Regions from separate parts of the Brevundimonas sp. TWP2-1 genome, predicted to be linked through region 1. Evidence: riboswitches for the same ligand, from Rfam matches in the RefSeq annotation. Region 1 holds a riboswitch; the other holds the start of a gene.

The links. Region 1 has a riboswitch for cobalamin ahead of ACP7BH_RS14645 (TonB-dependent receptor plug domain-containing protein). Riboswitches for the same ligand answer to the same signal wherever they lie in the genome.
Region 2: another riboswitch for cobalamin. It lies ahead of metE (5-methyltetrahydropteroyltriglutamate--homocysteine S-methyltransferase); the one in region 1 lies ahead of ACP7BH_RS14645 (TonB-dependent receptor plug domain-containing protein).

The regions. Positions count from the first base shown of each region.
Region 1 is NZ_JAFCWR010000002.1:867,952-874,513, reverse strand. Features, by position in the region: gene ACP7BH_RS14655 (methyl-accepting chemotaxis protein) at 1-1,100, opposite strand, end outside; gene mutS (DNA mismatch repair protein MutS) at 1,196-3,889, opposite strand; cobalamin riboswitch at 3,965-4,150, shown strand; gene ACP7BH_RS14645 (TonB-dependent receptor plug domain-containing protein) at 4,297-6,132, shown strand; gene ACP7BH_RS14640 (aldo/keto reductase) at 6,116-6,562, opposite strand, start outside.
Region 2 is NZ_JAFCWR010000001.1:292,154-298,715, reverse strand. Features, by position in the region: gene rplC (50S ribosomal protein L3) at 1-337, opposite strand, end outside; gene rpsJ (30S ribosomal protein S10) at 359-664, opposite strand; gene ACP7BH_RS01520 (acyl-CoA thioesterase) at 960-1,724, opposite strand; gene metE (5-methyltetrahydropteroyltriglutamate--homocysteine S-methyltransferase) at 1,721-4,057, opposite strand; cobalamin riboswitch at 4,168-4,370, opposite strand; gene ACP7BH_RS01510 (hypothetical protein) at 4,622-5,380, shown strand; gene ACP7BH_RS01505 (GIN domain-containing protein) at 5,519-6,406, opposite strand; gene ACP7BH_RS01500 (transcriptional regulator) at 6,505-6,562, opposite strand, start outside.

The DNA of each region.
Region 1 (6,562 bases):
CGGCGCGACAGGTCGTTGGTGGCGGTGGTGACCTCGGCCGTGCCGGAGCGCATGGCGCCGACCAGTTCGATGATGTCGCCCATGGTCGCCGTCAGGGTGTCGGCGGCGGCGTTGTAATCGTCCTTCAGCTTCTTGCTGCGCTCGGCGAAGGTGGTGGTGATCCGATAGGTCAGGTCGCCGCGCGCCAGGGCCGCCAGGCCATCGCCCAGGGCCTCGACCACCACGGCGTCTTCGGCGGCCAGGCGTTCGCGTTCGGCCTCGCCGGCGAGGCGGGTGGCGCGGGCGGTCTCGCGCATGGTCTCGGCCTCGGTCTCGGTCTCCTTCTGGCGCAGGGCGGCGTCGCGGAAGGCGATGACGGCGCGCGAAATCTGACCGATGTCGTCGCCGCGCGAGACCCAGGGGGCGTCGAAGTCGGTGCGGCCCTGGCGCAGGGCCTCCATCCGGTCGCACAGGCCCTTCATCGGCGAGAACATCCGGCGCGACACGACCAGACAGGCGCCGACCGTCAGCAGGGCAACGACCAGGCCGCAGGCGAACAGGGCGATCATCATCTGGTTCACCGAGGCCATGAAGTCGGCCTTGGGAATGCCGACATACAGCACGCCGATGGTCTGGCCCGCCGTGGTCTTGATCGGGTCGTAGGCGACGAAATAGGGTTTGCCGAGGATGTCGGCCTGGCCGCGATAGGGACGGCCCGCGGTCAGCACGGCGTCATAGACCGGGCCGGGCTTGAGCTTCGTGCCGACCGCGCGCGAGCCGTCGTCCTTGACCACATTGGTGGTGACCCGCAGGTCGCCCAGGAAGACGGTGGCCGTGCCGCCGACCAGGGACTTCACCCGATCCACGGGGGCGGTGAAGTCGTTCATCGGCGTCGAGCCGACGTAGAGCTTGCCGTCGCGCGCGGTGAAACCGTCGCCATAGTCGGCCAGCACGTCCCAGGCGACGCGCATATTGGTTTCCTGACGCTCGGCCGCTCTCGACTCGGCGTCGCGGGTCAGAAGGACGGCGGCGAGCGCCATAACGGCCAGGGTCAGGGCCCCGAGGGCGGCGATGACCATCAGGGCCGTCTTGGCCGAAAGGGATAGGGCGCTGAGCTTCATCGTCTCGTTCGCTTGGAGCGGCGTGGAGGGCGAAGCTCAAGTCTGGCCGAATGAGATTAAAATTCTCAACCTGTAAGGGTTCTTGCGTAGTCGGCTCAGGCCAGACCCTTCAGTCGATACAGGGCTTCCAGCGCCTCGCGGGGGCTGAGGGCGTCGGGATCGACGTCCTGCATGGCCTTTTCCAGAGGCGAAGGGCCGCGCATCGGTTCCGGTTCGGCGACGGCGAACAGGGGCAGGTCGTCCAGGCGGGCGGCGGCGGCCTTTTCGCCTTCCAGCCGGTTCAGAACCGATCGGGCGCGGGCCACGACGGCGGCGGGGACGCCGGCCAGTTTCGCCACCTGGACGCCGTAAGAGCGGTCGGCCGCGCCGGGCGCCGCCTCGTGCAGGAAGACCAGCTCGCCGTTCCATTCGCGCGCGACCATGGACAGGTTGCAGACGTGATCCAGCCGCGTCTCCAACTGGGCCAGCTCGTGATAGTGGGTGGCGAACAGGGTGCGGGCGCGGTTGGTCTCGTGCAGAGCCTCGGCCGTGGCCCAGGCGATGGCGAGGCCGTCGTAGGTGGCGGTGCCGCGGCCGATCTCGTCCAGCACGACGAAGCTTTTGGGGGTCGCCTGGGTCAGGATGGCGGCGGTTTCGACCATCTCCATCATGAAGGTGGAGCGGCCGCGCGCCAGGTCGTCGCCTGCGCCGACTCTGGAGAACAACCGATCCACGACGCCCAGCCGCATCGAGCGGGCGGGTACGAAAGCGCCGGCCTGGGCCAGGATCACCAGAAGCGCGTTCTGGCGCAGGAAGGTCGATTTACCCGCCATGTTCGGCCCGGTGACGATGGCGAGGCGCGATCCGTCCTGGCCTGATCCATCCAGACGGGCGTTGTTGGGGGTGTAGGGCGACCCTTGGGCCTTGACCGCCGCCTCGACGACAGGGTGGCGGCCGGCCTCGACGCAGAAGCTGAGGGTGTCGTCCACCACGGGCCGGGTCGCGCCGACCTCCTGGGCCCATTCGGCCAGGGCGGCGTGGGCGTCCAGTTCGGCCAGGGCCTCGGCGACGGCCTGCAGCGGCTGGGCCAGGCGGGCGGCCTCACGTCGCCAGCTCTCGAAGGTCTCGCCCTCGATGGCCAGGGCGCGGTGACCGGCCTGGTTGATCTTGGCGTCCAGCTCCGACAGTTCGACGGTGGTGAAGCGGACCTGGCTCGCCAGGGTCTGGCGATGGATGAAGGGGCTGTCGGGACCGGCGCGGAGCAGGCCCTCGGCGGCCTTGGCGCTGGTTTCCAGGAAATAGCCTAAGACGGCGTTGTGCTTGATCTTGAAGGGGACGCCGGATTCGGCGACGGCGCGGGCTTCCAGGTCGGCGACGACGCGGCGGCTGTCGTCGCGCAGGGTGCGGGCGGCGTCCAGTTCGGGGCGATAGTCGGGGCGCACATAGCCGCCGTCGCGCGCCAGGGGCGAGGGCTCGTCCACCAGACCGTCGATCAGATCGGCCTTCAGCCGTGACACGTCCGCCGACAGGGTCAGTCGGTCCAGGGCCGAGGCGATGCGGCGCGGTTGGCCGGTCAGGGGATCGACCTGTCCGACGAAGAGGCCGGCCACGCCCTCGGCAATCGACAGGCCGATGCGCACCGCCGCCAGGTCGCGCGGACCGCCGCGTCCAAGCGCCAGCCGCCCCACGGCGCGAGCGATGTCCGAGGACGCCTTCAACGCCTCGCGCAGGTCGCGGCGCAGGTCGCGACGCTCCAGCAGCCATTCGACGGCGTCGAGCTGTTCGTTGATCGCCAGGGGATCACGCAAGGGCCGGGCGATCCGTTCGGCCAGGGCGCGGGCGCCGCCCGAGGTGACGGTGCGGTCGATGCAGGCGAGCAGACTGCCTTCGCGCTCGCCGCGCTGGGTGCGGTCGATCTCCAGACTGGTTCGCGTCGCCGGATCAATGGCCAGAAAGCCGCTTTCGCCCAGCCGACGCGGCGGGGCCAGGGCGGGAACCTTGCCGGCCTGAGTCGTCTCCAGATAGGCGGCGATCAGGCCCAGCGCCGAGACCTCGGCCTCCTCGAAGGCGCCGAAGCCGTCGAGCGCCGAGACGCCGTACAGCCGCTCGACCCGCACCCGCGCGGCCTGCGGTTCGGCGATGGCGCTGGCCAGCGCCTGGACCACGCCGCCCGAACCATCCAGCGCATCTCGCGTGGCCTCGTCCGAATACATCCGGTCAGTGACCAGAACCTCGGACGGGCGGAAGGCGGCGAGGGCCGCGCCCAGGTCTTCGATAGAACAGGCGACGGAATCCACCGCCCCGGACGACAGTTCGACCACAGCGACCGCCGCCCGGCCCTTGCGCACCGCGACCGCCGCCAAGCGATTGGCGCCGCGCGCGTCCAGCAGACTGTCCTCGGTCAGGGTGCCAGGCGTCACGACCCGCACCACGCCACGATGGACCACGGATTTGCCGCCGCGCTTCTTGGCCTCGGCGGGGTCTTCCAACTGTTCACAGATGGCGACCTTGTGGCCCATGCGGATCAGCCGGGCGAGGTAGCCCTCCATGGCATGGACCGGCACCCCCGCCATCGGAATGTCCTCTCCCTGGTGCTTGCCGCGCTTGGTCAGGGTGATGCCCAGGGCCGCCGCCGCGACCTCGGCGTCCTTGAAGAACAGCTCGTAGAAGTCGCCCATGCGGAAGAAGAGTATGGCGTCCGGCTGACCCGCTTTTGCCGTCAGATATTGCGCCATGAACGGCGTCGCGCCCTCCAGCGAGGCGGCGATTTCGGGGGGATGGCCGGAGGGGGGAAATGCGGGGGCGTTCATGTGGCGACAGGGTGACGGATCGCGCCCGGCGGCTCAAGGCCGTTGAACGGCCCTTGCACAGGCTTCTTGCCCCTGCGATAGGCCGCGCCAGGCGGTTTAGGGAACACGGTGCGATACCGTGGCTGTGCCCGCAACTGTAGGCGGCGAGACCGTCGTCCGTCCGGGGTCTGACGACTTCGGCGCCACTGGGAAACTGGGAAGGCGAGGACGGCGGTTTTTGACCCGCAAGCCAGGAAACCTGGCCGCCTGTGTCGCTCGCTGCTGTCCGGGACCAGACAGAGGCGCGGGGACTTAACCGTCGCAGCGACCCGACCTTGCGCCGTCCAGACCCTCGCGGTCTGGCGGGTCGGCTCGCTTTGACCGGTCTCTCGCGCGCATTCGCGGGACCGAAACGGGGATCTCGCTCAATGAAGCGTTCCATTCTTCTCTCGACGGCTGCGTTTTCTGTAACGATTGGCGCCTTCGCCGCGCCTGCCTTCGCCGCTGACGACGCGACCCAGCTGGACGACGTCGTCATCACCGCCACCCGCATCGCGGCCATCGTCGCCGACACGCCCGGCGCCCGCGTCATCGACGCCAAGACCATCGAACAGCGCGGCGCGATCTTCGCCGCCGACATCCTGGCCGACGTGCCGGGCCTGTCGGTGACGCGCACGGGCGCTTTCGGCGGCGTGGCCCAGGTCCGCATGCGGGGCGCCACGCCGGGCAAGACCCTGGTGCTGGTCGACGGCGCGCCCGTCAACGACGCAGCCGAACCCAACGGCGCCTATGACTTCTCCAGCTTCGAGCTGGCCGACATCGAGCGCATCGAAGTCCTCAGCGGCCCGCAGTCGTCGCTGTGGGGCTCTGACGCCATCGGCGGCGTGATTGCCTTCATGACCAAGGAGATCGACGGCGTGCGCGCCGAGGCTGAGGCTGGCAGCTTCGACACGGTGCGCGGTCGCGTATCGGCAGGCGTCGCCAATGAGACCTACGCCGTCAGCGCTTATGTTTCGCGGTTCGACACGGATGGCATCTCCGCCGCCGACGAGGCCGACGGCAATCCCGAAGCCGACGGTTTCCGCAGCACGACCCTGGGCGCCAAGGGCCGCTACGCCTTCTCGGACAGGGTCAAGATCGACGGTTCGGTGCGCTGGAATAAAAGCAAGGCCGACCTGGACGGTTTCCCGGCGCCGAACTACGCGCTGGCCGACACCGACGACACCCAGGAAAGCGAACAATGGTCGGGCTTTGGCCGGCTGACCGCCCAGGCGTTCGGCCTGAACCATCAGTTCAGCGTCTCGGCGTCGGACATCGACCGCTCCTCGGTCAGCGGCGGCTTCGGCTCGACCTTCACCGGCGACCGCCAGGCCTATCGCTGGCAGGCCAACGGCGCGACCCAGGGCGTCGACTATGCGTTCGGCGTCGAGCGCAACGAGGCGTCGGCGGCTCTGTCGTCCGGTCTGTCGCGCGACCTGTCGATCACCTCGGTGTTCGGCGTGGCCCAATATGACGTCGGGGCGCTGAACCTGACCGGCGGCCTGCGTTATGACGACACCGATGACTTCGGCTCCAAGACGACGGGGCGGATTTCGGCGGCCTATGATCTGGCCGGCGGTTTCATCCTGTCGGGCGCATACGGCACGGGCTTTAAAGCCCCGACCGTCAGCCAGGCGGTGTGCGACTTCTGCTTTGCGCCGCTGCCCTATCCCGAACTGAAGCCGGAAACGGCCGACAGCGTCGAAATCGCCCTGGGCTGGGCCTCGGCCGACGGCCGCTTCGACGGTCGCGCGACGCTTTATCGCCTGAACGTCGAGGACCAGATCACCTATACGGCTGGTCGCTACATCAATGTGGCCAAGACCCGTTCGGACGGGTTCGAGCTGGAAGGCCGTGCGCTGCTGGGGGCCGGTTTCGACCTGACGCTGGCCTATGCCTGGACCGACGCCGAAGACCGCACGACGGGCCTGCGCCTGTTGCGCGTGCCGGAACACGCCGGCTCGGCGACCCTGGGCTGGACGGGCGACCGGGTTTCGGGCGCGCTGACGGTGAGGGCAGAAGGCGATCAGGACGACAGCGGCGGCTTCTCGACCGTGGCGCGCGACGGCTTCGTCACCGCGAACCTGAACGCGGCCTTTGAACTGACCGACCAGGTCACATTGACGGCGCGGATGGAGAATCTGAGCGACGAACACTATCAGCAGGTGTTCGGTTACGGAGAGCCGGGACGGTCCGGCTATGTCGGGATCAGGCTGCGCTACTGATCCGGGCGCGGGCGCCGGCGGTGAAGGCCGCCGGCGCTTCCAGCGCCAATGATCCCCAGTCCAGATTGGGGCAGGGGGCGTGGGCGGCGGCCAGGATGGCGCGCAGTTCGGCGGCGGAGGCGACGCTGGCCACGACCTTGTCCACCCCTTTGAGCGCCAAGGCGTAACCCAGGGCCGCCTGCATCGGGTCGCAGCGTTGTTCCGCCAGGCGTCGGCGCGTGCGCGACAGGGCCTGGGCGTGGCTGGCCAGTTCGGCCGGAAGATCGTCGCCGCCCGCGAACAGCAGGCCGCCGGCGAAGACCGAAGACAGATGAACCGATGCGCCCGTATCGGCGATGGCCTCCAGCACGCCGTCCTGGGCCGCGCGCTGGTCCAGCAGGCTGCACGGCACCTGGACCACGTCCGCTTCGAGACGTCGGGCCAGCAGGGC
Region 2 (6,562 bases), on a different contig from region 1:
CGCCCTGGATGTCGACCTTCTGGCCTACCAGGAAGTGTTCGGCCGACAGTTCGGCGCCCACGTCCAGCAGACCGTCCGCATCGACGCGGAACTCGGTCACATAGGCTTTCGGTTCGACTTCCGCCTTGGCGAAGGTCTCGCGTTGAGCCTTGTTAGTGTTCTTGGCCTTCTTCGTGCCAGCACCCAGTTGGAGGGCGACGTAACCGTCACGCTCCTGGGTACGTTGGCCGACGACTTGGCAGCCGTCGAGCTGGAGCACAGTGACCGGTACGTGCGCGCCGTCATCGGCGAACACGCGGGTCATGCCCAGCTTCTTGGCGATCACGCCCGTGCGCATCGGATCCCGCCTCTTTCTACTTTAAATCTTGATCTCGACGTCCACACCGGCGGACAGGTCGAGCTTCATGAGCGCGTCCACGGTCTGCGGGGTGGGGTCGATGATGTCGAGCACGCGTTTGTGCGTGCGGATTTCAAACTGCTCACGCGACTTCTTATCGACGTGCGGCGAGCGGTTCACGGTGAACTTTTCGATCAGGGTCGGCAACGGAATCGGACCGCGAACGGTCGCGCCGGTGCGCTTGGCTGTATTGACGATCTCGCGCGTCGAGAAATCGAGGACGCGGTGATCAAAGGCCTTGAGCCTGATGCGGATGCTTTGATCCATATCGGTGCTTACTTCCAATGCGGTCGGAGGACCGCGTCCCTGTGAACTATTTCAAAGACCGAAGGCCTTCGGGCAAAAAGCCCTCAGGGAACGCAAATCCGCAAAAACGATCGGCCCACGCAGTTACCCGCGAAGGCCGCTGAAGTCCCAAGAAGCTGCAAAGAACAGTGACTTAGGTCGTTCCTGCGGACCGCGTTTGCAGCGAACTGCACAGCCGGTCCAACAAGAGTGGTGGCTTATGCCTACCGATTCTGATTTCGTCAAGCGCGCAAACCCGTGCTGACACAGGATTTCGTCAGGCGATCTCCAGCGCCGACGCCGGCCTGTAAATCGGCCTGGGCCGTCCGGCTTCGTCCACCGCCACCATGACGAACTCGGCCGCTGCAGACCGTCTCCGTTCGCCCGTCAGCAGCCCCTCGGCCCACAGTTCGACCTCTATGGTGACGGAAGTCCGGCCGATCTTTATGGCGCGCGACGCCAGTTCGATCATGTCGCCTTCTCTTATGGGAGACGAGAAGTCGATGCGGTTCGACGCCGCCATGACCATGACGGCCCTGGCCTTGCGCGTGGCGCATATGAAGGCCGCCTTGCCCATCAGCTTCAGCGCGTCGCCGCCGTAGAGCGTGCCGTAGTGATTGGTCCAGGTCGGGAAGACCATCTCCACCGCCCGCAGCCAGCCGTCATCCTCGGGCGGATCTTCCTGAAGAGGACGCAGGTCGCCCTGCCCTGGCCCGCGCGGCGCGACCATGTTGAAGACGCCCCGTGTGCACAGCCGCCGCTCGCCGCTGACCGGCGCCTCGGCCCATAGCTCGACCTCGACGCCCATGGACGTGCGGCCGACGCGCACGACCTTGCCCGTCGCCTCCACCATCTCCCCGATCCGGGCAGGCACGGCGAAGTCGATCCGTTCGCACCCCGCCGTCACGGTCGGCCGCCGCGCATGACGCGCGGCGGCCAGGAAGGCGACCTTGTCCAGGTGCGCCAGAACGACGCCCCCGAACAAAGTCCCGTGGTGATTGGCGTCCCCAGGGAACACCATGTCGATAAGCGTGACGCTCAAGCCCGTGCAGCCTTCGCAGCGGCGACCATGTTCGTCAGCGCCGCCTCGGTCTCGGGCCAGCCGCGCGTCTTCAGGCCACAATCCGGGTTCACCCACAGCCGATCCGCCGGCAGCTTGCCCGCCGCCGCCGTCAGCAGGGCCGCCATCTCCTCGACCGACGGCACGCGCGGCGAATGGATGTCATAGACGCCCGGCCCGATCTCGGCCGGATAACGATAGTCGGAGAAGGCGTCGAGCAGCTCCATCCTGGACCGCGAGGTCTCGATGGAGATGACGTCCGCATCCATGGCCCCGATGGACTGGATGATGTCGTTGAACTCGGAATAGCACATATGGGTGTGGATCTGCGTCTCGTCCCTGACCCCCGAGGCCGTGATGCGGAAGCTCTCGACCGCCCACTCCAGATACCCCGCCCAGTCGGCGCGACGCAGCGGCAGGCCTTCACGCAGCGCCGCCTCGTCGATCTGGATCACAGCGGCGCCGGCCGTCTCCAGGTCCGTCACTTCGTCGCGAATGGCGAAGGCGATCTGGCGGCAGGTCGTGCTGCGCGGCTGGTCGTCGCGGACGAAGGACCAGTTCAGGATCGTGACCGGTCCCGTCAGCATCCCCTTCATCGGCCGGTCGGTCAGGGATTGGGCGTAACGCCACCACTCCACCGTCATCGGCCTGGGCCGAGACACGTCGCCGAAGATGATCGGCGGCCGGACGCAGCGCGAACCATAGGACTGCACCCAGGCGGCCTTGGTGAAGACGAAGCCTGACAGCTGCTCGCCGAAATACTGGACCATGTCGTTGCGCTCGAACTCACCGTGGACCAGCACGTCCAGCCCCAGGTCCTCCTGCCATTTCACCGTCCGCGCCGTCTCCTCGCGCAGGAACCGGGCATAGGCCGCATCGTCGATGACGCCCTTGCCGTGTTCGGCGCGCGCCTTGCGGACCTGGGCCGTCTGCGGGAACGAGCCGATGGTCGTGGTTGGATAGGCCGGCAGGTTCAGCCGCCGCTGCTGCACTCCGCGCCGGATCTCGAAGCTGGAGCTTCGGTTCGACAGCGCCGGATCGGTATCGGCCGCCCGCGCCTGCACCCTGGGATCGTTGATGTGCGGCGAGGTGCGGCGCGAGGCGACCGACGCGGTCGAGGCGTCCAGCTCGGTCTTCACTGCCGCCCGACCTTCGTTCAGCGCCCGCGCCAGGATCGCCAGTTCGCCAACCTTCTGCACTGCGAACGCCAGCCAGTCCTTGATCTCCGCATCCAGCGCCGTTTCCCGCTCAAGATCGATGGGCGTGTGCAGCAGCGAGCAGGACGGCGCGATCACCACCTGACGCTCCGCCGCGACCAAGGGCTCGACCCGGTCCAGCACGGCGTTCAGATCGGCCTTCCACACATTGCGGCCGTCGATGACGCCCAGCGACAGCACCTGATCGGGACGAGCGGCCGACGCCACCTGCGCCAGCTGTTCCGGCGCGCGCACCAGATCGATGTGCAGCCCCTGCACCGGCAGCTTCAGCGCCGTCTCCAGATTGCCGCCCAGCGCCCCGAAATAGGTCGTCAGCATCACCTTGATCGGCGGCGTCACATCCGTCAGCACGCGATAGGCGTGGTCATAGGCCGCCCTGGCCTCGTCACTCAGGTCCGTGACCAGGCAGGGCTCGTCCAACTGCACCCAGGTCGCCCCCGCCCGCGCCAGCGACCGCAGCACCTCGGCATAGACCGGCAACAGGCGCGGCAGCAGGCTCAGCACGCCGAAGGCCTCGCCGCGCGTCTTGCCCAGCAGCAGATAGGACACCGGCCCCAGCAGCACCGGCCGGGTCTCGATCCCCTGCGCCCTGGCCTCCAGATATTCGTCCAGCGACTTGGTCGAACCCAGGCGGAACACCTGGTCGGCAGTGAACTCGGGCGCGAGGTAGTGGTAGTTGGTGTCGAACCACTTGGTCATCTGCATGGCGGGCACGCCCCCCGAGGCGGGATTGCCGCCGCCGTGGACATGGCCATGCTCGCAGACCTGGTCATGGCCCCGCGATCCTCGGGCCATGGCGAAATAGGTCGCCAGATCGACGCTCTCGCCGCTCCAGCCATAGGCCGCCGGCACGGCGCCGACCATGGCGGTCAGATCCAGCACCTGGTCATACAGAGAGAAGTCGTTGGACGGCACGATGTCGGCGCCCAGATCGCGTTGCCGCGCCCAGGTGAGGCCACGTAGATCGGCGGCGGTGGACAGCAGCGTCTCCACATCGATCTTTCCGGCCCAGTGCCCTTCGAGCGCGGTCTTCAGCTCCCTCTTGGGGCCGATGCGGGGAAAGCCGAGGGTGGCGACCTGGACGGTGTGGCGGGTCATGACATTCGAAACCTGTGTTGTGGCCAGGTTTCGGACAGGGTCGCGCGGACGCCGACGCAGACGCGATGGGTCCGGCGGCGCGCATGCGGCCTGACCGGGCACCCCGCCGGAGGACGTTATCTGTCGGGGCAGGTCTCCTGGCTCACGGGTCGATGCCTCGGGCCCGGCCTTCCCGGCGCGAACGCCAGTGACACGAGATGGACCCTCGACTCGCCGCTTACAGTTGCGGGGGCAGCGCCGGTTTCACACCGGCTTCCCTCTTAGCTCCACGCACCCCGAGGAGCGCGTGCAGACCACGACACCGTCAGATGACCGCAAGGCACGGCTCACGTCAAGATACATAAGGATATGCTTATATGTTTATGCGATTGGCTCTGTTAACCGATCGCCCCATGAAGCACGCCGAACTGACACATTCTAACCACAAGGCGTGACCGATCCGCCACACGACAGTTTCAAGACATTTATGTAACGGCGGTTTATTGCTCAGCTTCGGCACATCCTGATAGCAGGCGCCCTCCCTGGACCCCCATCCGGGCACAGACTGCTAAGGACAAAAAGAAAATGAAGACGATCCTCCTCGCCACGGCTGCCGCCGCCACCCTGTTCGCCGCTCCGGCCTTCGCTCAAGACGCCGTCGGTTCGGTCGGCGTCGCCTACAACCATTCCAAGATCGAAGTTCCCGGCGCTGACGCCGACCTGGACGGCGCCACCGTCGCCGGCACGGTCGCCACCCCCGCCTTCGGCGACTGGACTGTGACCTTCAACGCCGCCGGCACCTATTCGGACTACGACTTCGGCGACGAGACCACCCTGTCGGGCGCCGTTCACCTGACCAAGGCCATCGAAGACATGCGTTTCGGCGGCTTCGTCGGCGCTGAAGAAATCGCCGGTGGCGACACGCTGATGACGTTCGGCGCTGAAGGTCAGAAGTACTTCCAGCAAGCCACGCTGACCGGCGTCGTGTCGTATGGCACCGTCGATGACGCGGACCTGTGGACCGTTGGTGGTGAAGCCGCCTTCTACGCCACGCCCGCCCTGCGTCTGGCCGCTCGCGCCTCCTATTCGGACGTGGACTTCGCTGGCGTCAGCACCGACGGCTGGTCGGCCGGCGTCGGCGCCGAATACGCCTTCGCTGCGACGCCTTACAGCGTCTTCGCCGGCTACGACCGCGCTGAGCTGGAAGACGCTGATCTGACGACCGACACCTTCGAAGTCGGCGTTCGCTACAACTTCGGTGGCGATCTGCAATCGCGCGACCGCGCTGGCGGCACCCTGGGCCGCAACCTGGGCAGCGTCACCAAGCTGTTCGGCCTGCGTTGATCCTCGACGTCTGATCTGAGACGAAGAGCCCCGGCGGAGCGATCCGCCGGGGCTTTTTCTTGGCTGACGCGACGCACGAAAAAGACCCCCGGGGTTCCACGACCGGAGGCCTTTCCTCTCGCGGCGGAGAAACGGGTCTTAGCGCCCGATATGCAGGGTTCCCGATCCGACGACAGAGCGAGACACCGAGCCTGTGGCCGAGGCGACGCGAACGCTGCCCGATCCGGCGATGGCGACATCCAGATCACGGGTCGCGCCGCCGTAGCGGACATCGCCCGAGCCGCCGATGGCGACCGACAGCTTGTCCATCCGGCCCTGGCGCACGTTCACCCCGCCAGAGCCGCCGATCGACAGCTCGCCCCGGCCGTTGACGCTGGCCACGTCCACATTGCCCGATCCGCCCACGGCCGCCTTCAGGCTGCCGGTCGGTCCGGCGGCGATGGAGCCGGAACCGCCGACGCTAGCGTCCAGCGAACGCGACGTGCCCGCGCGGATCGCCCCCGACCCGCCAAGGCCCAGTTCCAGATCGCCGTCTACATTGGCGACGTTCCAGTTGCCGCAACCGCCGTTGTTCAGTTCGACCGACCGCGCGCCACGCCCGACCGAGCCGAACACGGCGCCGCTGGCGCTGACACCGACGGTGCGAGGGGTGCGCACCACGATCAGCGGCGCGTCTTCCAGACGGATGCGCCCCAGGTCGCGCACCTCGACCGTCGCGCCCTGGCCGGGCTGGGCGGCGTCCGACCGTCCCGAGTTGCAGCTGCGGATGCCGTCGTTACCGCCCCACATGCCGTTGCGACGAAGACCGCCATCGATCTTCACGTCGCCGCCTTCGCGCCGGACCTGGATGGCCGGCAGGCGCGTCTGGCCCTGCGTGACCTCGACCCCGATGTCCTGGCGATCCTCGACGATGACGACGACGCGCGCCACGGCGTTGCGGATTTCGACCTCGGCGGCCGAAGCGGGCGCAGCGGCCAGACCCGTCAGTGTGGCGACGGCGGCAGCGGCGATCAGTGCGGTCTTCATGTGCGGCTTCCCTTTCCCGAATGTGAGGAGAAGGTGCGCGCCGCCCGCGCCGAAGTCATTTTAACTCGGGGTCATGAACTCGAATTAACCCCCCGAGTTCAGGATGGGCGGCCAATGACGCCCGCCCCGTCCGCCGCCCCGACCTCGGGTTCGAAA